One region of the Agromyces mangrovi (ex Wang et al. 2018) genome, then DNA from elsewhere that is predicted to be linked to it. Evidence: predicted binding sites of a transcription regulator. Region 1 holds the regulator's gene; the other holds the start of a gene.
The links. The regulator HrcA, encoded in region 1, represses chaperone genes, less so after heat shock. The targets are predictions, from matches to a motif close to TTNGCACTCGNNNNNNNCGAGTGCNAA.
Positions count from the first base shown of each region.

Region 2: groES (co-chaperone GroES) is a predicted target of HrcA. The motif match lies at 5,463-5,489, and genes of this name have one in related genera.

Region 1 is NZ_AP027737.1:3,305,722-3,316,379, reverse strand. It holds gene QUE38_RS15815 (16S rRNA (uracil(1498)-N(3))-methyltransferase) at 1-195, opposite strand, end outside; gene dnaJ (molecular chaperone DnaJ) at 197-1,297, opposite strand; gene hrcA (heat-inducible transcriptional repressor HrcA) at 1,350-2,372, opposite strand; gene QUE38_RS15800 (DUF4870 domain-containing protein) at 2,571-2,999, shown strand; gene QUE38_RS15795 (DUF4870 domain-containing protein) at 3,088-3,471, shown strand; gene hemW (radical SAM family heme chaperone HemW) at 3,487-4,713, opposite strand; gene QUE38_RS15785 (DUF1990 family protein) at 4,718-5,365, opposite strand; gene lepA (translation elongation factor 4) at 5,370-7,220, opposite strand; gene rpsT (30S ribosomal protein S20) at 7,401-7,661, shown strand; gene holA (DNA polymerase III subunit delta) at 7,723-8,748, opposite strand; gene QUE38_RS15765 (ComEC/Rec2 family competence protein) at 8,649-10,658, opposite strand, start outside.
Region 2 is NZ_AP027737.1:814,361-825,018, reverse strand. It holds gene tsaE (tRNA (adenosine(37)-N6)-threonylcarbamoyltransferase complex ATPase subunit type 1 TsaE) at 1-301, shown strand, start outside; gene tsaB (tRNA (adenosine(37)-N6)-threonylcarbamoyltransferase complex dimerization subunit type 1 TsaB) at 311-931, shown strand; gene rimI (ribosomal protein S18-alanine N-acetyltransferase) at 928-1,437, shown strand; gene tsaD (tRNA (adenosine(37)-N6)-threonylcarbamoyltransferase complex transferase subunit TsaD) at 1,434-2,486, shown strand; gene QUE38_RS03880 (DUF4190 domain-containing protein) at 2,635-2,958, shown strand; gene QUE38_RS03875 (DUF4190 domain-containing protein) at 3,005-3,640, shown strand; gene QUE38_RS03870 (hypothetical protein) at 3,649-4,191, shown strand; gene QUE38_RS03865 (class I SAM-dependent methyltransferase) at 4,212-5,399, opposite strand; gene groES (co-chaperone GroES) at 5,568-5,864, shown strand; gene rarD (EamA family transporter RarD) at 5,967-6,968, shown strand; gene QUE38_RS03850 (ABC transporter substrate-binding protein) at 7,178-8,485, shown strand; gene QUE38_RS03845 (ABC transporter ATP-binding protein) at 8,684-9,454, opposite strand; gene QUE38_RS03840 (ABC transporter ATP-binding protein) at 9,441-10,355, opposite strand; gene QUE38_RS03835 (branched-chain amino acid ABC transporter permease) at 10,345-10,658, opposite strand, start outside.

The DNA of each region.
Region 1 (10,658 bases):
CGCCAGCTCCCGCGGCGCGGTGCGCAGCACCTCGCCGGTCGCGACCGTGCCGCGACCGTCGCCGATCGAGATCACCTCGCCGACGCGCACCCGGTTCACCGTGACGGCGTGCCGGGCCTCGTCGCCGGTGAGCACCAGTTCCGCCCCCGGCGCGGCATCCGCCCCGAGGTCGTCGCGCAGGAACAGGCTGGCCATGTCAGCCCAGGAAGCGGTCCCGGAGCTTGGCGAAGAGCCCCTGCTGGAAGTGTGTGAGCGAGGGCGCGGGCTGCTTGCGCGCGGAGGCGAACTGCTCGACGAGCTGCCGCTCCTTGTGGCCCAGCTTCGTGGGCGTGACGACCTGGATGCCGATGCGCAGGTCGCCGCGGCCCGATCCGCGCAGGCGCGTGATGCCGCGGTCCTTGACGGTGACGACCTCGCCGCTCTGCAGGCCGGGCTTCAGCTCGACCTCGACGTCGCCGTCGAGCGCCTTGATGGTCGCATCGGTGCCGAGGATCGCGTCGGTCATCTGCACCTCGAGCGTGCACAGCAGGTCGTCGCCGTTGCGACTGAAGACGTCGTGGTTGCGCACCTTGACCTCGAGGAAGAGGTCGCCGTTCGGGCCGCCGGCCGGGCCGGCCTCGCCGCTGCCCGGCATCTGCAGGCGCAGCCCGGTCTCGACGCCGGCGGGGATGTCGACCGCGACCGTGCGCCGAGCGCGCACCCGGCCCTGCCCCTGGCAGGTGGTGCACGGGGTGGCGATGACGGTGCCGTAGCCGCGGCAGGTGCCGCAGGGGCTCGACGTCATGACGTTCCCGAGGAGCGAGCGCACCGAGCGCTGCACGCTGCCGGTGCCGTGGCAGATGTCGCACGTGACCGGCGCGGTGCCCGGCTGGCAGCAGCTGCCGCGGCAGGTCTCGCACGTGACGGCCGTGTCGACCTCGATGTCGCGGTGGGTGCCGAACACGACCTCGTCGAGGTCGACCTCCACGCGCAGCAGGGCGTCCTGCCCGCGCTCGCGGCGCGACCGCGGCCCCCGCGACTGCTGCCCGCCGCCGAAGAAGGTCTCGAAGATGTCGCCGAACCCGCCGAAGCCCTGCTGGCCGCCGAAGCCCTGCTGGCCGCCCAGGTCGTACTGCTGGCGCTGCTTGGGGTCGCTCAGCACGTCGTAGGCGTGGGTGACCTCCTTGAAGCGCTCGGACGCGTCGGCGCCCGGGTTCACGTCCGGGTGCAGCTCACGGGCGAGTCGCCGGTAGGCCTTCTTGATCTCCTCGGGACTCGCGTCGCGCGAGACGCCCAGGACTTCGTAGTGATCTGCCACCGAGGGTGGCTCCTTTCGTCGGTCGCGGCAGCCGGGCTGGCCGGTTGCCGGGTCAGTCGTTCCCGAGCATGCGCGTCACGTACCGCGCGACGGCGCGGACCGCCGCCATGTTGCTCGAGTAGTCCATGCGGGTCGGGCCGAGCACGCCGAGGCGCGAGATCTCCCGGCCCGGTGCCGTGAAGTCGCTCGCGACCACCGAGGTCTCGCCGAGCCCGAACGGCGCGTTCTCACGCCCGATCGAGACGGCGACGCCGTGCGGGTCGCCCGCCATCTCGCCGAAGAGCTTCAGCAGCACGACCTGCTCCTCGATCGCCTCGATGACGTCGAGGATGCTGCCGGCGAAGTCCTGCTCGGTCCGCACCAGGTTCGCGGCACCCGCGACGACGAGCCGGTCGTGCCGCTGCGCGCGCGCCTGCTCGGCGAACGTGCCCGCGACCGTGCGCAGCAGCTGCGCGAGCGCCGGGGCACCGGGGTCGTCGATGCCCGCGAGTCGTTCCGCGGCGTCGCCGAGCGGCATGCCGCCGACGGCCACGTTCAGCCGCGCGCGAGCGTCGGCGAGGTCGGTCTCCTCGACCTCCTGCCCGGCGTCGACCACGCGCTGCTCGACGTGGCCGGCGTCGGTGATGAGCACGCACAGCACCCGGGTGCCGCCGACCGGCACGAGCTCGACGTGGCGCACCTTGGCGCTGCCGAACGACGGGTACTGCACGACGGCGAGCTGGTTGGTGAGCTGCGCGAGCAGTCGCACGGTGCGCGCGAGCAGCTCGTCGAGGTCGCCCGCCTCGCCGAGGAACGTCTCGATCGCGTGCCGCTGGGCCGGGCTCAGCGGCCGGAACTCGCCGAGCCGGTCGACGAAGACGCGGTACCCCTTGTCGGTGGGGATGCGGCCGGAAGACGTGTGCGGAGCCGCGATCAGCTCCTCCTCCTCGAGCAGCGCCATGTCGTTGCGGATGGTCGCCGCCGAGACGCCGAACGAGTGGCGCTCGACGATCGACTTCGACCCGACGGGCTCACGGCTGGACACGTAGTCCTGCACGATCGCCCGCAGGACCGCGAGGCTGCGCTCCGAGACCATCCGCGCTCCTCCCGTTCCGCTCGCCTTAGCACTCCGTCAAGTCGAGTGCCAATACTACCCCGCGCACGAGCGCGGAAGGCATTGCCGCGCGGCAGCGCGCGCCACTAGCGTGATCGGAGGCATCCCCCACCGGCCCGAGGGCCGAGCTGCCGACGCATCCCGCTCAGGAACCACTCGACACCGAAAGGCATGTTCGCCATGACCGACCAGCAGCCCGCCGACCCGAACGCGCAGCAGCCCCAGCAGCCGCAGCAGCCCCAGCCCGCCGCACCGAGCCCGCTCTCCCAGTCGGAGGACATCCAGTGGGCGTCGTTCGCGCACCTCGGCGGCATCCTCGGCTTCCTGCCGTCGCTGATCATCTGGCTGATCTTCAAGGACCGCGGCCCCTTCACCAACACCGAGGCGAAGGAGGCGCTGAACTTCCAGATCACCATGGTCGGCGCCTCGATCGCGCTGTGGATCCTCACCACCATCCTGATCACGATCTCGTGGGGCCTGCTCTCCCCGCTCGCGCTGTTCAACTACGCGCCGTGGGTCGTCAGCGTGATCTTCTCGATCATCGCCTTCACGAAGGTCAAGGACGGCAACCACTACCGCTACCCCTTCGCCATCCGCCTCATCAAGTAGTCGGCTGCGCCGCGCCGGAGCGCACCCTGTCGCCCGGCGCGGCGCTGTGCCAGCATTGACGAACGACCCGTACCGCAGAGGAGCATGCATGTCCGAGACCACCCCTCCGCCCCCGCCCGAGGAGCCCGCAGCCGGTGCGGCCCAGCCCCTGAGCCCCGCCGACCAGCGACTCTGGGCGACGCTGATCCACATCGGCGGCATCTTCTTCGGATTCATCCCCGCGCTCATCGGCTACCTGGTGCTGCGCGACAAGGGCCAGTTCGTGCGCGACCACACCGCGACGGCGCTGAACTTCCAGATCACCATGACGATCGCGGCCATCATCGGCTCGATCCTCATCATCGTGGTCGTCGGCATCCTGATCGTGATCGCGGTCTACGTGCTGATCATCGTGTTCAGCATCATCGCCGCGGTCGCCGCGAACAAGGGCCAGCCGTACAAGTACCCGCTGTCGATCAAGTTCGTCAGCTGAGGCGCCCGGGCGCACTCAGGCGTCGGTGATCCGACGCACCACGGCATCCGCCAGCAGCCGCCCTCGCACGGTGAGCACCAGCTCACCGGCGAGGGCGGCTTTCGCGTCCACCAACTCGTCGGCGATGAGCCCGGCGACCTCCCGGCGGCCGGCCGCGGCGAGGCTGTCGACCCGGATGCCCTCCGCGATGCGCGACCGCAGCAGCACGCGCTCGGTCTCGCGCGCGTGGTCGTCGAGCACCTCGCGCGCGGCGGCCGGCGACACGCCTCGCGCGATGCGCTCCCCGTACGCCGCCGGGTGCTTCACGTTCCACCAGCGCACTCCACCGACGTGGCTGTGCGCGCCGGGGCCGACGCCCCACCAGTCGTCGCCGCGCCAGTAGCCGAGGTTGTGGCGCGAGCGATGCGCGGCATCCGTCGCCCAGTTGCTCACCTCGTACCAGGCGTACCCGGCCGCCGACAGCCGCTCCTCGGCCAGCTCGTACATGTCGGCCTGCGTGTCGTCGGAGACCTCGCCGACCTCGCCGCGGCGGATCTGGCGCGCGAGCTTCGTGCCCGCCTCGACGATGAGCGCGTAGGCGCTCACGTGGTCGGGCGACTCCGCGATGACCGTGTCGAGGCTCCGCTCCCAGTCGCCGAGCGACTCCCCCGGCGTGCCGTAGATGAGGTCGAGGCTGACGTCGAGCCCGGCCTCGCGCGCCCAGCGCACCACGCGCGGCACGTTCGCCGGGTCGTGCGTGCGCTCGAGCGTCGCGAGCACATGCGGCACGGCCGACTGCATGCCGAACGACACGCGCGTGAAGCCGCCCTCGCGCAACCGTGCGAGGTACGCCGCGTCGACCGAGTCGGGATTGGCCTCGGTCGTGACCTCGGCACCGGCGGCGATCCCGTGCGTGCGGCGCACCGCGTCGAGCATCGCGACGAGGTCGTCGGCCGGCAGCATCGTGGGCGTGCCGCCGCCGAAGAAGACGGTCGCGGCCGGGCGGGCGGGCACGCCCGAGGCGTCGAGCACGCGAGCGGATGCCTCGAGCTCCTCGATCGCCTGGCCCGCGTAGTCCGTGCGACGCGCCCCGCGCAGCTCGTCGGCGGTGTAGGTGTTGAAGTCGCAGTAGCCGCAGCGCACGCGGCAGAACGGCACGTGCACGTAGACGCCGAATGCGCGGTCGGTCGCACCCGCGGCGGCCGAGTCCGGCAGGAGCCCGTCCTCGGGTGCCGGTTCGCCGACCGGCAGTGCGCCGGCCACGGGCCTAGACCGCCCCGGCCGGGTGCAGCGCGACGAGCTCCTCGCGCACGATCTGCTTGCGCTGGCGTCGCACGAACGGGGCGAACACCTGCGCCCAGCGACCCGCGGGCCGGTGGAACGCGCGGATCGTGAGCCACACCGTGTCGTCCTCGCGGTGCTCGATGACGAACGACTCCTCGCCGCTCATCGGCGCGCCCGAAACCGTGCCGTACGCGAAGCCGACGCGGTCGGGCTCGTCGACGACGTAGACGACGAGCATCTCGGCGCGGAACCTGGGCAGGCCGCGCCGACGCGTGATGGTCGCGGTCATGCCCGACGCGACGAACGGCGTGCCGTCGGGCGCGAACCGCTGCTCGCCCCGATCGGCGGGCTGCTGCTCGAGCGGGGTGCCCTCCTCGTCGAACAGGATGCCGAGGTACTGCTCCCCGGTGCCCTCCTGCACCTCGTCGACCTGCAGGTGCGCGCCGCGCTGGACGCCCCAGGTCATGAGCGCCTCGGCGGACCGGTCGAACCGCTCCCGCCCGCTGCCGAGCTTGATGCGGTGCTCGGCGGGCTTGAAGCCCTCGGGCGGGTAGCGCATGAGGTCGGGGTCGGTCGTGGCCCCGATCGCCCCGTAGTCGACCGACTGCTCGGTGAAGCTCTGACGTCGCATCCGCCTACTTCTTGCTCGACTCGGTCTCGCCCGAGAGCGCGGCGATGAACGCCTCCTGGGGCACCTCCACGCGACCGACCATCTTCATGCGCTTCTTGCCCTCCTTCTGCTTCTCGAGGAGCTTGCGCTTGCGGGTGATGTCGCCGCCGTAGCACTTGGCGAGTACGTCCTTGCGGATGGCGCGGATGTTCTCGCGGGCGATGATGCGCGCGCCGATGGCCGCCTGGATCGGCACCTCGAACTGCTGCCGCGGGATGAGCTCGCGCAGGCGCCCGGTCATCAGGGTTCCGTAGGCGTAGGCCTTGTCGCGGTGCACGATGGCGCTGAACGCGTCGACCTGGTCGCCCTGCAGCAGGATGTCGACCTTCACGAGGTCGGCCGCCTGGTCGCCCATGGGCTCGTAGTCGAGGCTCGCGTAGCCGGCGGTCTTCGACTTCAACTGGTCGAAGAAGTCGAACACGATCTCGCCGAGCGGCATGCTGTAGCGCAGCTCGACCCGGTCCTCCCCCAGGTACTCCATGCCGAGCAGGTTGCCGCGGCGGCTCTGGCAGAGCTCCATGATCGTGCCGACGTAGTCCTTCGGCGCGAGGATGGCGGCGCGCACGACGGGCTCGCGCACCTCGGCGACCTTGACGCCGGTCGGGAACTCGCTCGGGTTCGTGACCTCCATGTTGCGGCCGTCCTCGGTGGTGACCTCGTAGACCACCGACGGCGCGGTGGCGATGAGGTCGAGGCCGAACTCGCGGCGCAGGCGCTCGGAGATGATCTCGAGGTGCAGGAGGCCGAGGAACCCGCAGCGGAACCCGAAGCCCAGTGCGACGGAGGTCTCGGGCTCGTACACCAGCGCGGCATCCGACAGCTTCAGCTTGTCGAGGGCCTCGCGCAGCTCGGGGTAGTCGCTGCCGTCGAGGGGGTACAGCCCCGAGAAGACCATGGGCTTGGGGTCGGTGTAGCCGGGCAGCGCTTCGGACGCCGGCTTGACGGACGTGGTCACGGTGTCGCCGACGCGCGACTGGCGCACGTCCTTCACGCCCGTGATGAGGTAGCCGACCTCGCCGACGCCGAGCCCCTTCGACGGCTTCGGCTCGGGCGAGCTCACGCCGATCTCGAGCAGCTCGTGGGTCGCCTTGGTCGACATCATCTGGATGCGCTCGCGCGGCGAGAGCCGGCCGTCGATCATGCGGATGTACGTCACGACGCCGCGGTAGGCGTCGTAGACCGAGTCGAAGATCATCGCGCGGGCGGGCGCGTCGGCGTCGCCCACGGGGGCCGGCATGAGCTCGACCACGCGGTCGAGCAGCTCCTCGACGCCCTCGCCGGTCTTGCCCGAGACCCGCAGCACGTCGTCGGGCGACCCGCCGATGAGGTCGGCGAGCTCGCGCGCGTACTTGTCGGGCTCGGCGGCCGGCAGGTCGATCTTGTTCAGCACCGGGATGATGGTGAGGTCGTTCTCGAGCGCGAGGTAGAGGTTCGCGAGCGTCTGCGCCTCGATGCCCTGGGCGGCGTCGACGAGCAGGATCGCGCCCTCGCACGCGGCGAGCGAGCGGGAGACCTCGTAGGTGAAGTCGACGTGGCCGGGGGTGTCGATCATGTTCAGCGCGTAGGCGTCGCCGTCGACCTCCCACGGCATGCGCACCGCCTGGCTCTTGATGGTGATGCCGCGCTCCCGCTCGATGTCCATGCGGTCGAGGTACTGCGCGCGCATGTCGCGGTCGCTGACGACGCCGGTGATCTGCAGCATGCGGTCGGCGAGCGTCGACTTGCCGTGGTCGATGTGCGCGATGATGCAGAAGTTGCGGATGCGCGCCGGATCGGTGGCAGCAGGCGTCGGAGGGTGAACGGCTCGAGGGGACATCGTGCTCGATTCTCCCATGCTGGGGCGGCGCGCCGACACGCGTCCGGCATTGGCGTCTCGCAGGCGGTGCTGGTATCGTTGCCTGTTGGCTTGCGTGTGGGTCCCACCCCGCACGAATCGCCGCGAGGTGCCCTCCCACCGAACGGCTCCATCCGATCGACACAACGAAAGCGAACCTACGTGGCAAACATCAAGTCGCAGATCAAGCGCAACAAGACCAACCAGAAGGCGCACGAGCGCAACAAGGCCGTGAAGAGCTCGGTGAAGACCGCCGTGCGTCAGGCGCGCGAGGCCATCGCCTCGGGCGACAAGGAGAAGGCCACCGAGGCCGTGCAGGTCGCGAGCCGCAAGCTCGACAAGGCCGCCGGCAAGGGCGTCATCCACAAGAACCAGGCCGCGAACCGCAAGTCGGCCATCGCGAAGCAGGCCGCCGCGCTGTAAGTCGCGCCGCAGCATTCGAGACGGGGTCCCGCCGGAAGGCGGGGCCCCGTTTCGCGTCTGCTCAGCGACCGCGTCGCGCGATGACGCCGACGAGCTGCTCGAGCGCGAACACCGGGTCGCGGCCGGCGCCCTTGACGTTCGCGTCCGCCGTCGCAAGCGCCTGGATCGCGACGCCGAGCCCCTCGTCGTCCCAGCCGGAGAGGTCGCGCCGGGCGCGGTCGACCTGCCACGGCGCGAGCCCGAGCTCCTTCGCGAGCTGGCCGGAACCACCGCGCGTGCCCGAGACCTTGGCCATGGTGCGGAGCTTCACGGCGACGGCAGCGACCATCGGCACCGGGTCGGCTCCCGACTGCAGCGCCTGGCGCAGCGCACGCAGCGCCTCGCCGTGGCGCCCGGCGATCGCCTGGTCGGCGACCACGAACGCGGTCGTCTCGACGCGGCCGCCGTAGTAGCGGGCCACGGTCTGCTCGGTGATCTCGCCGGCCTCGTCCGCCATGAGCTGGCGGCACGCGGCGGCGAGCTCGGCGAGGTCGTCGGCGAACGCGGAGACGAGCGCACGCACCGCGCCCGGCGTCGCGTGGCGCTTCTCGGCGCGGAACTCGAGCGCGGCGAACTCGTACCGGTCGGAGTCGCGCTTGATCTCGGCGCAGACGATCTCGATGCCGCCGCCGGCGCCGCCGCGGATCGCCTCGAGGAGCTTGCGCGCACGGGCGCCGCCGGCGTGGCGCAGCACGAGGGTGGTGTCGTCGGCGGGCGCCTCGAGGTACTCGAGGGCGTCGGCGAGGAAGTCGTCGCTGCATTTCTCGACCGCCTCGACGCGGATGAGCCGCGGTTCGCCGAACAGCGACGGGCTCGCGAGCGTGAGCAGTTCGCCACGACTGGCCGACGCCGCGTCGACGTCGGTCACCTCGAGCGACGCGTCGGCGGCCCGGAGGTCGTCGCGCAGCCGTCGCATCGCGCGGTCGGCGAGGAAGCCCTCTGAACCGGTCACGAGCACGACGGGCGCGGGGCGCATCTCGTGCCAGTCGAGCTGCGGAATCGCGACCTTCGCCTTGGCGGTTCGTGCCGGTCGGGCGGTGCGGGCCACGCGATTCCTCCTCGTCGCGACCCGCCTCTCGGGTCGGCGCCGAGTCTACCGGCGCCCGCCCACGCCGGCGGTGCGCCGGTCGCCGTCGCCGGTGGGCCGCGCTCGACCCAGACCACCGGCGCGCCATCGCGCTGGGCGACGAGCACCAGCCCCGACTCGTCGGTGCGCACGGGCAGGCCGCCCCCGCCGAGCACGAGGTCGAGGGCGCGGTCGGTCGGATGCCCGTAGCCGTTGTCCGCGCCCACGCTGACGAGTCCCACGCGAGCGCCGAGCTGCTCGTACACGCCGTCGTGCTGGTCGGCCGAGCCGTGGTGCGCGACCTTGACCACGTCGACCCGCCCGAGCCCGTTCGCTGCCATCGCCCGCTGGGCGTCTTCGCCGAGGTCGCCGAGGAACGCGGTGCGCAGCCCGCCGGCGTCGACGAGCATCGCAACGCTCGCGTCGTTGCCGCCGGGCGCGCCCGGCCGCGGCCAGAGCACGCTCCAGCGGATGCCTCCGGCGGATCCCGTGTCGCCGACCGACACGCGCGCGACCCGGGCGCCGCCGAGCGGCGCGAGCGCTGCCGCCTCGCGCGGATCGTCCGCGTCGGCCACGACGACGAGCCCGACGCGGCCGGCGAGGGTTTCGGTCGCGCCGACATGGTCGGCGTCGAAGTGCGAGAGCACCAGCACGTCGACGTGGTGGACGCCGAGCACCCCGAGGCATCCGCTCAATGCCTGCCGGTCGGGACCCGTGTCCACCAGCATGGTCGCGTCGCCCGCGCGTACGAGCACGGCGTCGCCCTGGCCGACGTCGCACGCGGCCAGCACCCAGTCGGCCGGGCGGTCCGCCGTGCGCAGCCCGTCGGCGGCCCACCCCCAGCCCACCCATGCGCCCACGAGCACCACGAGGGCGGCGGCCGCGACGGCGCGCAGGCGCCGCCGGCCGGCCAGCCAGAGGGACGCGATCGCGACCACGCCCGCGCCGACCAGCACCACGCCGAGCGCGCCTGCCGGCACGCCCGCGGATGCCCCGGGCAGCCCGGCGGTCGTGCGTGCGAGCGCGGCGATCCAGGCAGCCGGCAGCCACGCGATCCAGAGCAGTGCGTGCGCGACCCCGGGCAGCACCGGCAGCACCAGGCACGCGAGCAGGCCGACGACCGTGGCGACGGGGGCCGCGGGCGCGGCGAGGAGGTTCGCGGCGACGCCGAACACCGGCACGGCGGGTTCGAGCAACGTGAGCACGGGCTGGCACGCGAGCTGCGCGGCGATCGAGAGCGCGAGCGCCTCCGCGAGCGGCACGGGCATGACGCGCCCGAGCCGGCGCGCGATCGGCGGCGCGAGCACGAGGAGCCCGGCGGTCGCGAGCACCGACAGCGCGAACCCCGCGTCGCGCGCGAACCACGGGTCGAACGCCAGCAGCCCCACGACCGCCACCGAGAGCGCCGGCACGCCTCCCCCGCCGCGTCCGAGCGCGAAGGCGACCAATACGACTCCGGCCATGGTCGCGGCGCGGACGACGCTCGCCTCGGGCGTGACGATCGCGACGAACCCCAGCAGTGCAGCACCGGCGACCGCCACGCGCGTGCGGCGCCCGAGCCCCGCGAGCGAGGCCGCCGCGAGTCCCGCCGCCGTGACGATCGCGCAGTTCGCGCCCGAGACCGCCGTCAGGTGGCTCAGCGAGCTGGCCTTCATGGCCGTGTCGAGGTCGTCGCCGACCGCCGTGGTGTCGCCGACCGCGAGGCCGGGCACGAGCGCGCCGCCGTCGCCGGGCAGCGCCTCGGCCGCCGCGGCGAAGCTCGCACCGAGCCCGCCCGCCCACGCGGACCACTCCGGCAGGTGCACGAGATCCGGCGGGCCCGCGGCGCGCACGAGCAGCACGGCCCGATCCCCCGGATCCGCGGGCCGTGCCGAGGCGAGCTCGATGCGGAC
Region 2 (10,658 bases), 1.1 Mb from region 1:
CCTGGTCGACGGCCCGCCGCTCGTGCACGTCGACGCGTACCGGCTCGGCAGCGCCATGGAGCTCGACGACCTCGACATCGACTTCGCCGGGTCGGTCGTGGTGGTCGAGTGGGGCGCGGGCATGCTCGACGGGGTCGCCGACTCGTGGCTCGAGGTGGAGATCGCGCGCCCGACCGGCGCCGCCGAGGGCGCGGACGGGCCCGAGGCATCCGGCGACCTCGACGACGACGAGCCGCGCACCCTGCGCGTCACCGGGCGCGGCCCGCGTTGGGCGGGCGGCCGCTACGCCGACCCGACGTAGGCTGTGAGCATGCTGCTCGCGATCGACACCTCGGCGGGCACCGGTGTCGCCGTGGTCGACGAGTCGGGCCGCGTGCGCGCCGAGCGCGCCACCGACGACACCATGCGCCACGCCGAGGCGATCGGCACGCTCGTCGCGCAGGCGCTCGACGAGTCCGGCGTCGCCGCGCGCGACGTGACCGGCGTGGTCGCGGGCATGGGCCCGGGCCCGTTCACGGGCCTCCGGGTGGGCATCGCCGCGGCGCACGCGTTCGCGTTCGGCGCCGGATGCCGCCTGCTGCCGGTCGTCAGCCACGACGCGATCGCGCTCGAGTGGTCCCTCGCGGGCGGTGACGGCCCGCTGCTCGTCGTCACCGACGCGCGACGTCGCGAGCGGTACTGGAGCGCCTACGACGGCCTCGACGCGCACGGCGTCCCGATCCGCGCCGACGGGCCCGGCCTGGCCAAGCCCGACGACCTGCCGGTGCCGGCCGGGGAACGGCTCGACGCGCACGTCGTCTCGGCAGCGGCGCTCGGCACGCTCGCGGCACGCACCCTCGGCGCGGGGCTCGCGTTCGCACCCGACGAGCCGCTCTACCTCCGCTCGCCCGACGTGACGCCGTCGGCGGGGCCGAAGCGGGTGAGCGCATGAGCTGGATGCTGCGGCGGGCCGCGGCCGCCGACCTCGACGCGATCATGGCGATCGAGCGGTCGGTCTTCACCTCCGACGCGTGGTCGGCCGACTCCATGGCGCGCGAACTGGTCGACGAGCACGGCCACTACCTCGTCGCGACGCCCGCCGACGAGCCCGATGTCGTGGTCGCGTACGCCGGGCTGCTCGCACCGCGCGGCTCCGGCCAGGGCGACATCCAGACCATCGCGGTCGCGCCCGACGCGCGCTCGGGCGGCCTCGGCCGCGCCCTCATGCAGGCGCTGCTCGCCGAGGCGTGGCGGCGCGGCGCGCACGACGTCTTCCTCGAGGTGCGCGCCGACAACCCGGTCGCCCAGGCGCTCTACCGCTCGCTCGGCTTCGCCGAGCTCGGCCGTCGCCGCGGCTACTACCAGCCCGACGGCGTGGACGCGCTCGTCATGCGCGCGCGCCTGACGGCGCCCGTCACGCGCCCCGCGGCATCCGTCGTCTCGGAGGTGGCCGAGTGAACCGCGCCGACCCCCTGGTGCTCGGCATCGAGACGAGCTGCGACGAGACCGGCGTCGGCATCGTGCGCGGCTCGACCCTGCTCGCGAACGTCATCGCCTCGTCGATGGAGGAGCACGCGCGCTACGGCGGCGTGGTCCCCGAGGTCGCCGCGCGCGCGCACCTCGAGGCGCTCGGCCCCACGCTCCGCGAGGCCGTCGACCGCGCGGGCGTGACGCTCGACGAGGTCGACGCGATCGCGGTGACGAACGGCCCCGGCCTCGCCGGCGCGCTCATGGTCGGCGTCGGCGCGGCGAAGGCGCTCGCGTTGTCGCTCGACGTGCCGATCTACGCGGTCAATCACCTGGTCGGGCACGTGGGCGCCGACATCCTCTCCGACGACGAGCCGTTCGAGTACCCGACCGTGGCGCTGCTCGTCTCGGGCGGTCACACCTCGCTGCTGCTCGTGAAGGACCTCACGAGCGACGTCGAGCTGCTCGGCGAGACGATCGACGACGCCGCCGGCGAGGCCTTCGACAAGGTCGCCCGCGTGCTCGGCCTCGCCTACCCCGGCGGGCCGCGCATCGACGCCGCAGCCGTCGACGGCGACCCGCGCGCCATCCGCTTCCCGCGCGGGCTCACCAAGCCCAAGGACCTCGAGCGGCATCGCTACGACTTCAGCTTCTCGGGCCTGAAGACCGCGGTCGCGCGCTGGGTCGAGCAGCGGGAGGACGCGGGCGAGCCGGTGCCGGTCGGCGACGTGGCGGCGAGCTTCCGCGAGGCGGTCGCCGACGTGCTGGTCGGCAAGGCGATCGCCGCGTGCGTCGACCTCGGCGTGCCTCGGCTGCTGCTGGGCGGCGGCGTGGTGGCCAACGCGCGCCTGCGAGCCCTCGCCGAGGAGCGGGCGGATGCGGCGGGCATCGCCCTGCGCATCCCGCCCCTGTCGCTGTGCACCGACAACGGTGCGATGATCGCCGCGCTCGGCGCCCAGCGCATCATGGCCGGGCACGCGCCGTCGACCCTCGACTTCGGCGCCGACTCGACGCTGCCGGTCACGACGATCCAGTCCTGAGACGCGCCGCGACATCCTCGGGTTAACCCTCCTGCGGGCGGGCGAGGCGCACCGCTATGGTGAGGTACGAGCGCCGCGCAGCAGCGGTGCCCGGGTGCGCGCGACGCGGCATCCGTCGTCCTGCACCGCCTCCCGAGGAGAGTTCATCGTGACCGACCCCAACACCCCGCAGCAGCCCGACTACTCCGCCGCACCCGCCCCGTCCGGCCAGTACGCCGCCGCACCGAACACGCAGAAGACCAATGTCCTCGCGATCATCTCGCTCGTGTCGGCGTTCTTCATCTCGCTCGCCGCGGTCATCACCGGGCACATCGCGCTCAGCCAGATCAAGAAGACCGGCGAGCAGGGCCGCGGCCTCGCCATCGCCGGCCTGATCATCGGCTACATCGGCCTGGTGCTCGGCCTCATCGGCATCATCATCTGGATCGCGGCCTTCGGGTTCCTCGCGAGCACCGGCAGCCTGACCTACTGATCCACCGGCCCGGGCGACCGGGAACCACACGCACGAGGGACACGCAATGACCGACCCGAACACCCCGTCCGAGAAGCCCGAGGAGCCGGAGACCCCGGCACCGACCGAGCCCGACGCGCCCGCACCCGCCGAGCCGACGGCGCCGACGCCCGCGGAGCCGGCGCCCCCGGCACCGGAGGAGCCGCTCGCGCCGACCCCGGCCGAGCCGGTCGTGCCAGCCCAGCCCGAGACGCCGACTGCGCCGCCCGCTCCGCCCGCACCCGAGCCGACCGCACCGCCGGCCGCTCCGCAGGCGGCCGCGTCGACGCCTCCGCCTCCCGCACCGTCGGCCTACGGGCCGGCGGGCACCGAGCAGGTGTCGTACGCGGCGTCGCCGACGCCCGCACCGGCGTCCGGCGAGTCCGCTCCCGTCCTGTCGATCATCTCGCTGGTCGCGGGCATCATCGGCATCGTGGGCTCGCTGGCCGTGGTGTGGATCCCGATCGTGGGCGGCATCCTGCAGCTGTTCATCCCGGCCGCCGCGGTCGTGCTCGGCTTCCTGGGCCGCAAGAAGGAACCCAAGGGCAAGGGCATGGCGCTCGCCGGCATCATCACCGGCTTCGTGGGCATCGCGATCGGCCTGATCTCGATCATCGGATGGATCGCGCTCATCGCGGCCGCCCCGTTCGAGTACTACTACTGACGCCACCGATGACGTTCGACGACGGGCGCGCCCGGCCGCAGGATCCTGCGGCCGGGCGCGCTGCGTCGTCGGGCGGCCCGCCCCCGCCGCCGCCTCCGCGTCCGCCCGTCGAACCGGCCCCGCCGCAGCCGCCCCGCGAGGGGCCGCCCCGCGAGGAGCCGCCCCGCGAGGAGGCGCCGGCGCGCGAGTTCGAGGTGCCGTACGACACGGGCCAGATCTCCAAGCTCTCCACCGGCGAGCTCCTGGTCGTGCACCGCGACTGGGAGCTGCCCGAGCCCGACGAGCACGCCGCCGAGGAGGCGGTCGTCGAGCGGTCGCTCTACGGCACCGTGGCGTCCGTCAGCGGCATCCTGGGGCTGTTCTCGTCGCTGTTCATCGGCTGGGCCGTGCCGCTGTCGATCGCGGCGATCGTGTTCGGCGTCCTGGGCGTCCGGCGTGGCACCGACGACAACGTGCGCTCGGTCGTCGGCATCGTCACCGGCGGGATCGGCACGCTGTTCTCGGCGATCTGGATCGTCTACTACGCGAACGTGCTCGGCATCACCGCCTGAGCGCGGGGAACCGGGCCGGTTCAGACCCGCTCGGCGAGCAGAGCCACGTGCCGCCCCTGCGCCCGGGTCAGGATGACCGTCGCGCTCGCGTCGCCGCGCAGCTTCAGTCGCTTCCGGAGCGCCGCCGGATCGACGTCGACCCCGCGCTTCTTGATCTCGAGCACGCCGATGCCGCGGTCGCGCAGCGCCCGTCGCAGGTCCTGCTCGTCGGGCGGCAGCTGCTCGAGCACGCGGAACGCGGTCGCGAACGGCGTCGGCGTCAGGTCGTCGGCCGAGACGTAGGCGATGCCGTCGCCGACCATGCGCCCGTCGAGCCGGCGCGCGAGGTCGCCGATGAGCCGGGACCGGATGACCGCCGGGTCGGGCTCGTACACGAATGCGCCGAGCTCACCGGTCGGGGCGTCCTCGCTGTCGGCCGGCGCGACCATCTCGTGCGCGCCGTCGTCGCGCAGCACCAGGGCAGCCCGGCCCACCCCGTCGCGGGCGAGCACGCCGGTCCAGAGCACGAGCTCGACGAGGTCGCCGTCGACCGACACCCACTGCGCCTCCGCGTCGTGGGGGATGACGTCGCGGTCGGTTCCGGGGCCGAGCTTCACGCCCACGGGCATCCGCTCGGCGATCGCGAACACCGTGTCGAGGCTCGGCGAGTAGTCCGCGGCGTCCGACAGCCGGGTCGTGGTGCCCTGCTCGGTGCGGCGGCGGGCGGGGTCGAGCCAGGCCGCGTCGACGTCGTCGAGGGGCACGGATGCCGCGTCGGCATGCACCACCTCCGCGTGCGCGAACGGGGTGAGGTTGTAGGCCGCGATCGCGGCGGTGACCTCGTCGGCCTCGACCGCCGTCACGTGCAGGTCGATCGCGGCCATCGCGAGCGCGTCGCCGCCGATGCCGCAGCCGAGGTCTGCGACGCGGCGCAGGCCCGCGGCGTCGAAGCGCCCGGCGTGCAGCGCGGCGACGCGGAGGCGCGTCGCCTGCTCGAGGCCCGCCTCGGTGAAGAGCATGCGCTCGGCGAAGGGCCCGAACTTCGCCTCCGCCCGCGCGCGCAGCCGCGACTGGGTGAGGGCGGCCGCCACGACCCCCGCCGAGTGGCCCTCCTTGCGGAGCCGGCTCACGGCCTGCACGACCTGGTCGCGGCCGGTCCAGCGGGGGAGCGAGTCGAGGAGTCGGAGGCCCTCGGGGCTCAGCAGCTCGAGCAGCTCGGCGCGATCCATCCCGCCACGCTAGCACCGGCGCAGCCGGCGTCAGGCGGCCGCCGCGAGGCATCCGTCGTGCTGTTGGCACTCACGTTGCACGAGTGCCAACAGACCCCTAGACTCGACGTAGCACTCTCAGTCTGCGAGTGCTAAACAGTCTTCGTTTCTTCAAGAAAGAGGTCAAACGTGTCGGTCTCCATCAAGCCGCTCGAGGATCGCATCGTCATCCAGCAGGTCGAGGCGGAGCAGACCACCGCTTCGGGTCTCGTCATCCCGGACACCGCGAAGGAGAAGCCCCAGGAGGGCGAGGTCGTCGCGGTCGGCCCGGGTCGCATCGACGACAACGGCAACCGCGTCCCGCTCGACGTCGCCGTCGGCGACAAGGTGATCTACTCGAAGTACGGCGGAACCGAGGTCAAGTTCGGCGGCCAGGACTACCTGGTGCTCTCGGCCCGCGACGTGCTCGCGGTGGTCGTGCGCTAGTCGCATCCGCAACTCGCGAAGGGCCCGGTCGCATCGCGCGACCGGGCCCTTCGCCGTCTCGGCGGCGGCGGCCGCAGCCCGGATGCGGCGTAGCATCGAGCGGTGACCGACACCTCCCGGCCCGGGGCCCAGGGCCCCGCGGACCCCTCCGCCGCGACCCGCCGGGCGGGATTCGCGTTCGCGTTCACCGCATACGGACTCTGGGGAGTCCTGCCGCTGTACTTCCTGGCGCTCGCGCCCACCGGGCCGTTCGAGATCGTCGCCTGGCGGGTGCTGCTCTCGCTCGTGTTCTGCGCGGTGCTGCTCACCGCGACACGGGCCTGGCGGCCGCTCGTCGCGCTCGCGCGCGACCGCCGGGTGCTGTTGGTGATGGGCGCGGCGGGCGCCCTCATCTACGTCAACTGGCAGACCTACGTCTACGCCACCGCGTCCGACCAGGTCGTCGAGGCGTCGCTCGGCTACTTCATCAACCCGATCGTCACGGTCTTCCTCGGCGTGCTCGTGCTGCGGGAGCGGCTGCGCCCGCTGCAGTGGGTCGCGGTGGCGATCTCGTTCGTCGCGGTGCTCGTGCTCACCTTCGCCCATGGCGGGCTGCCGTGGATCGCCCTCGTGCTCGCGTTCTCGTTCGGCTGCTACGGGCTGATCAAGAAGCGCGTCGGCGGGCGGGTCGACGCGGTCGCGGGACTCACCCTCGAGACCGCGTGGCTCACGCCGCTCGCGATCGTGCAGCTCGTCGTCGTCGCGATGACGTCGGGGCTCACGCTGGGCACCGCGGGGCCCGTGCACGCGCTGCTGCTGCTCTGCGCGGGCGCCGTCACCGCGGTGCCGCTGCTCGCGTTCGCGGCCGGCTCGCGCCGCCTGCCGCTCGTCTCGATGGGGTTCATCCAGTACCTCGCGCCGGTCATCCAGTTCGTCGTGGGCGTGGCCGTGCTGGGCGAACCCATGCCGCTCGAGCGGTGGATCGGGTTCGCGCTCGTGTGGCTCGCCATCGCCGTGCTGCTGGTGGACCTCGCACAGGCCGCAGGACGGGGCAGGGCGGCTCGTAAGGCGCTCGCCGCATCCGAGGACCGGGACGCCCCGGAAGCCCCCGTGGGGCCCGTCTGAGCGGCTCACGATCGTTGCGCGGAATCGACGCCGGAGGGTGGATTCGCGCCGTTCGGGGCCCGTTTGTGACGCCCACGTAACGATTCAGTCGGTGTTACACGGTTGTGATCGCACTGACTTGTTCCCGTCTCACGGGCCTGACTACTGTGAACCCACGGCACCCGTCTGGGTGCCGCACCAACCAGTGTCCTTCAGTCCCTAGGAGCATGATGAGCGTAATCGCGAAGGCTTCGGCCAAGCGCTCGGCTCGCGCGGCCTGGACGGGGATCGCCCTTGCGGGTGTATCCGCGCTCCTCCTCACCGCGTGCAGTTCGGGTGAGACGACCGAGCCCACCGAGTCTGACGAGGCTGCCGCCTCCGGCGACGCCAACCCGATCGAGCCCGGCGAGCGCGACCTCACCCTGAAGATCGGTACGATCCTCCCGCAGTCGGGTGCGCTCGCATTCCTCGGCCCGCCCGAGGAGGCCGGCGTGGCCCTCGCCGCGCAGGAGATCAACGACGCCGACCTCGGCATCACCGTCGACGTCGTCTACCGCGACTCGGGTGACACCACCACCGACACCGCGACCGTCTCGGTGACCGACCTCCTCTCGCAGGACGTCTCGGGCATCGTCGGCGCCGCATCGTCGGGCGTCTCGAAGACCGTCATCGACCAGATCGTCGCCGCGGGCGTCGTGCAGTTCTCGCCGGCCAACACGTCGGCGGACTTCACCGACTACGACGACGACAACCTCTACTGGCGCACCGCTCCGTCGGACACGCTCCAGGGCGAGGTGCTCGGCAACCTGATCGCGTCGGACGGCAACGCCACGCTCGGCATGATCGTGCTGAACGACCCGTACGGCACCGGTCTCGCGGAGTTCACGAAGACCGCGTTCGAGGCCGCCGGCGGCGAGGTCGTCGCCGAGGAGCTCTTCAACGAGGGCGACTCGAACTTCGACTCGCAGATCGCGGGCGTCACCGCAGCCAACCCGGACGCGATCGCGCTGATCACGTTCGACCAGGCGAAGATCGTCACGCCGGCGCTCGTCGGCGAGGGCTTCCCCGGTGACAAGCTGTACTTCGTCGACGGCAACCTGGCCGACTACAGCGCGGACTTCGCGCCGGGTCTGGTCGAGGGCGCCAAGGGCACCCTGCCCGGTCTCGACGTGAGCACGCTCGGTGACTTCACCGACCAGCTGCTCGAGATCGACGACTCGCTGACCGACTACAGCTACGCGGCCGAGTCGTACGACGCGGTCATCCTCCTGGCGCTCGCGGCCTACGCCGCGAACAGCACCGACGGCGCCGACATCGCCGAGTACCTCCAGCAGGTCTCGGGCGGCATCGCCGACGTGGGCGAGAAGGTCACGACCTTCGCCGACGGCGCTGCGCTCCTCGCCGAGGGTGAGCAGATCGACTACGACGGTCCGTCGGGCCCGGTCACCTTCGACGAGAACGGTGACCCGACCGAGGCGACCATCGGCATCTTCCAGTACAACGCCGACGGCACGTACGAGCGCATCGGCGACGGATAGTCTCCGCCGCTGACGCTCCTCGGAGCGACGCGTAGGCGAAGGGCCCCGGCTTCGGCCGGGGCCCTTCGTCGTGCCCCACGAGGCGCACATCGTGCCCGGGACGCACTCACTGAGGTTCGCGGGACGCACGCACACGAAGAGCGGGGCGGATGCCACCGGCATCCGCCCCGCTCTCGTGGACGTGTCTGGGGAGTCGCGCTACTCGTCCTGGCCCAGCGTGCCGAGGTAGAGGCCGATGACCTTGGGGTCGTTCAGCAGCTCGCGGCCGGTGCCGGTGTAGGCGTCGTGGCCCTGGTCGAGCACGTAGCCGCGGTCGCAGATCTGCAGGCAGCGTCGGGCGTTCTGCTCGACCATGATGGTGGTGACGCCGGCGCGGTTGATCTCCTTGACGCGCAGGAACGCCTCGTCCTGGCGCACGGGGGAGAGGCCGGCCGACGGCTCGTCGAGCAGCAGCACGTGCGGGCCCATCATGAGGGCGCGCGACATGGCGACCATCTGGCGCTCGCCGCCCGAGAGCGACCCCGCGCGCTGCGAGAGCCGCTTGCCGAGCTCGGGGAAGATGTCGACCACGAACTCGAGGCGGTGCTTCAGATCCTTGGGGCGCTGGTAGACGCCCATCTCGAGGTTCTCCTGGATGGTCAGCGTCGGGAAGACGTTGTTCGTCTGGGGGACGAACCCGACGCCCTTGGCGACGAGCTTGTTCGCCTTCAGGTTCGTGATCTCGTCGCCCCGCAGGTAGATGCCGCCCTCGCGGACCTTCACGAGCCCGAAGATCGACTTCAGCAGCGTCGACTTGCCGGCGCCGTTCGGGCCGATGATGCCGATGAGCTCGCCGTCGCGGGCCTGGAGCGAACAGTCGTTGAGGATGTTCACGCCGGGCAGGTAACCGGCGGTGACTCCCCGCACGTCGACCACCATCTCGCGCTCCGGCTCTGCGACCTGCGTCGTGCTCGGTTCACTGTTCGTCATCGATGAGCTCCTTCATCGCCGTGACGTGCTCGGTCTCGGTGTCGCCGAGATCGCTGTCGTGGTGGCTGCCCAGGTAGGCGTCGATCACCGCGGGGTTCTGCATGACCTCGTGCGGGTCGCCCTCGGCGACGACGCGGCCCTCGGCCATGACGATCACCCAGTCGGCGATGTGGCGCACCATGTGCATGTCGTGCTCGACGAAGAGCACGGTCATGCCCTCGGCCTTGAGGTCGAGGATGTGGTCGAGCAGCGACTGCGTCAGCGCCGGGTTCACGCCCGCCATCGGCTCGTCGAGCATGACGAGCGTGGGGTCGCTCATGAGCGCCCGGGCCATCTCGAGCAGCTTCCGCTGGCCGCCGGAGAGGCTGGCCGCGTAGTCGTCCTTCTTCGTGTCGAGCTTGAACCGCGTGAGCAGGTCCATCGCCTTGTCCTCGTTCGCCTGCTCCTCGCCGCGCCAGAGGAACGGCAGGAGGGCGCGGAAGAAGTTCTCACCCGACTGGCCCTTCGCGCCGAGCTTCATGTTGTCCATGACGGTCAGCAGGCCGAGCGACTTGGTCAGCTGGAAGGTGCGGATGAGGCCCATGCGCGCGACCCGGTAGGCCGGGACGTGCGCGAGGGGCCGGCCGTCGAACTCCCAGGTGCCCGTGTCGGGCCGGTCGAAGCCCGTGAGCAGGTTGAAGAACGTCGTCTTGCCGGCACCGTTCGGGCCGATGAGCGCGGTGATGGCGTTGCGCGGGATCTCGACGTGGTCGACGTCGACCGCGGTGAGGCCGCCGAACGTGCGCTTGACGTGGTCGGCGACGAGGATCGGATCGACCTTCTTCACGCCCGGCGCGGGATCGCCGACGTGCAGCCCGGTCGTCTTCTCGGGCGTCTTCGAGGGAACGCTGTCACTTGACAAAGGCCAACTCCTTCTTGTTGCCGAGTATGCCCTGTGGCATGAACACGACTATCAGGATGATCGCCACGCCCACGAGGATGAACCGGAGCTGCCCGGCCTGCACCTGGGTCATGAACGGGAACCACCCGGCCGCCACCGCACGGGCGACGAAGCCCGAGAAGAACGACAGCAGCACCCAGAACACCATCGAGCCGACGATGGGCCCGAGGATGGTGGCCGCGCCGCCCAGCAGCAGGATGGCGTAGATGAAGAACGTCAGCGTCGGCTGGAAGTAGCTCGGCACGACGGCGCGCGGGAACACGA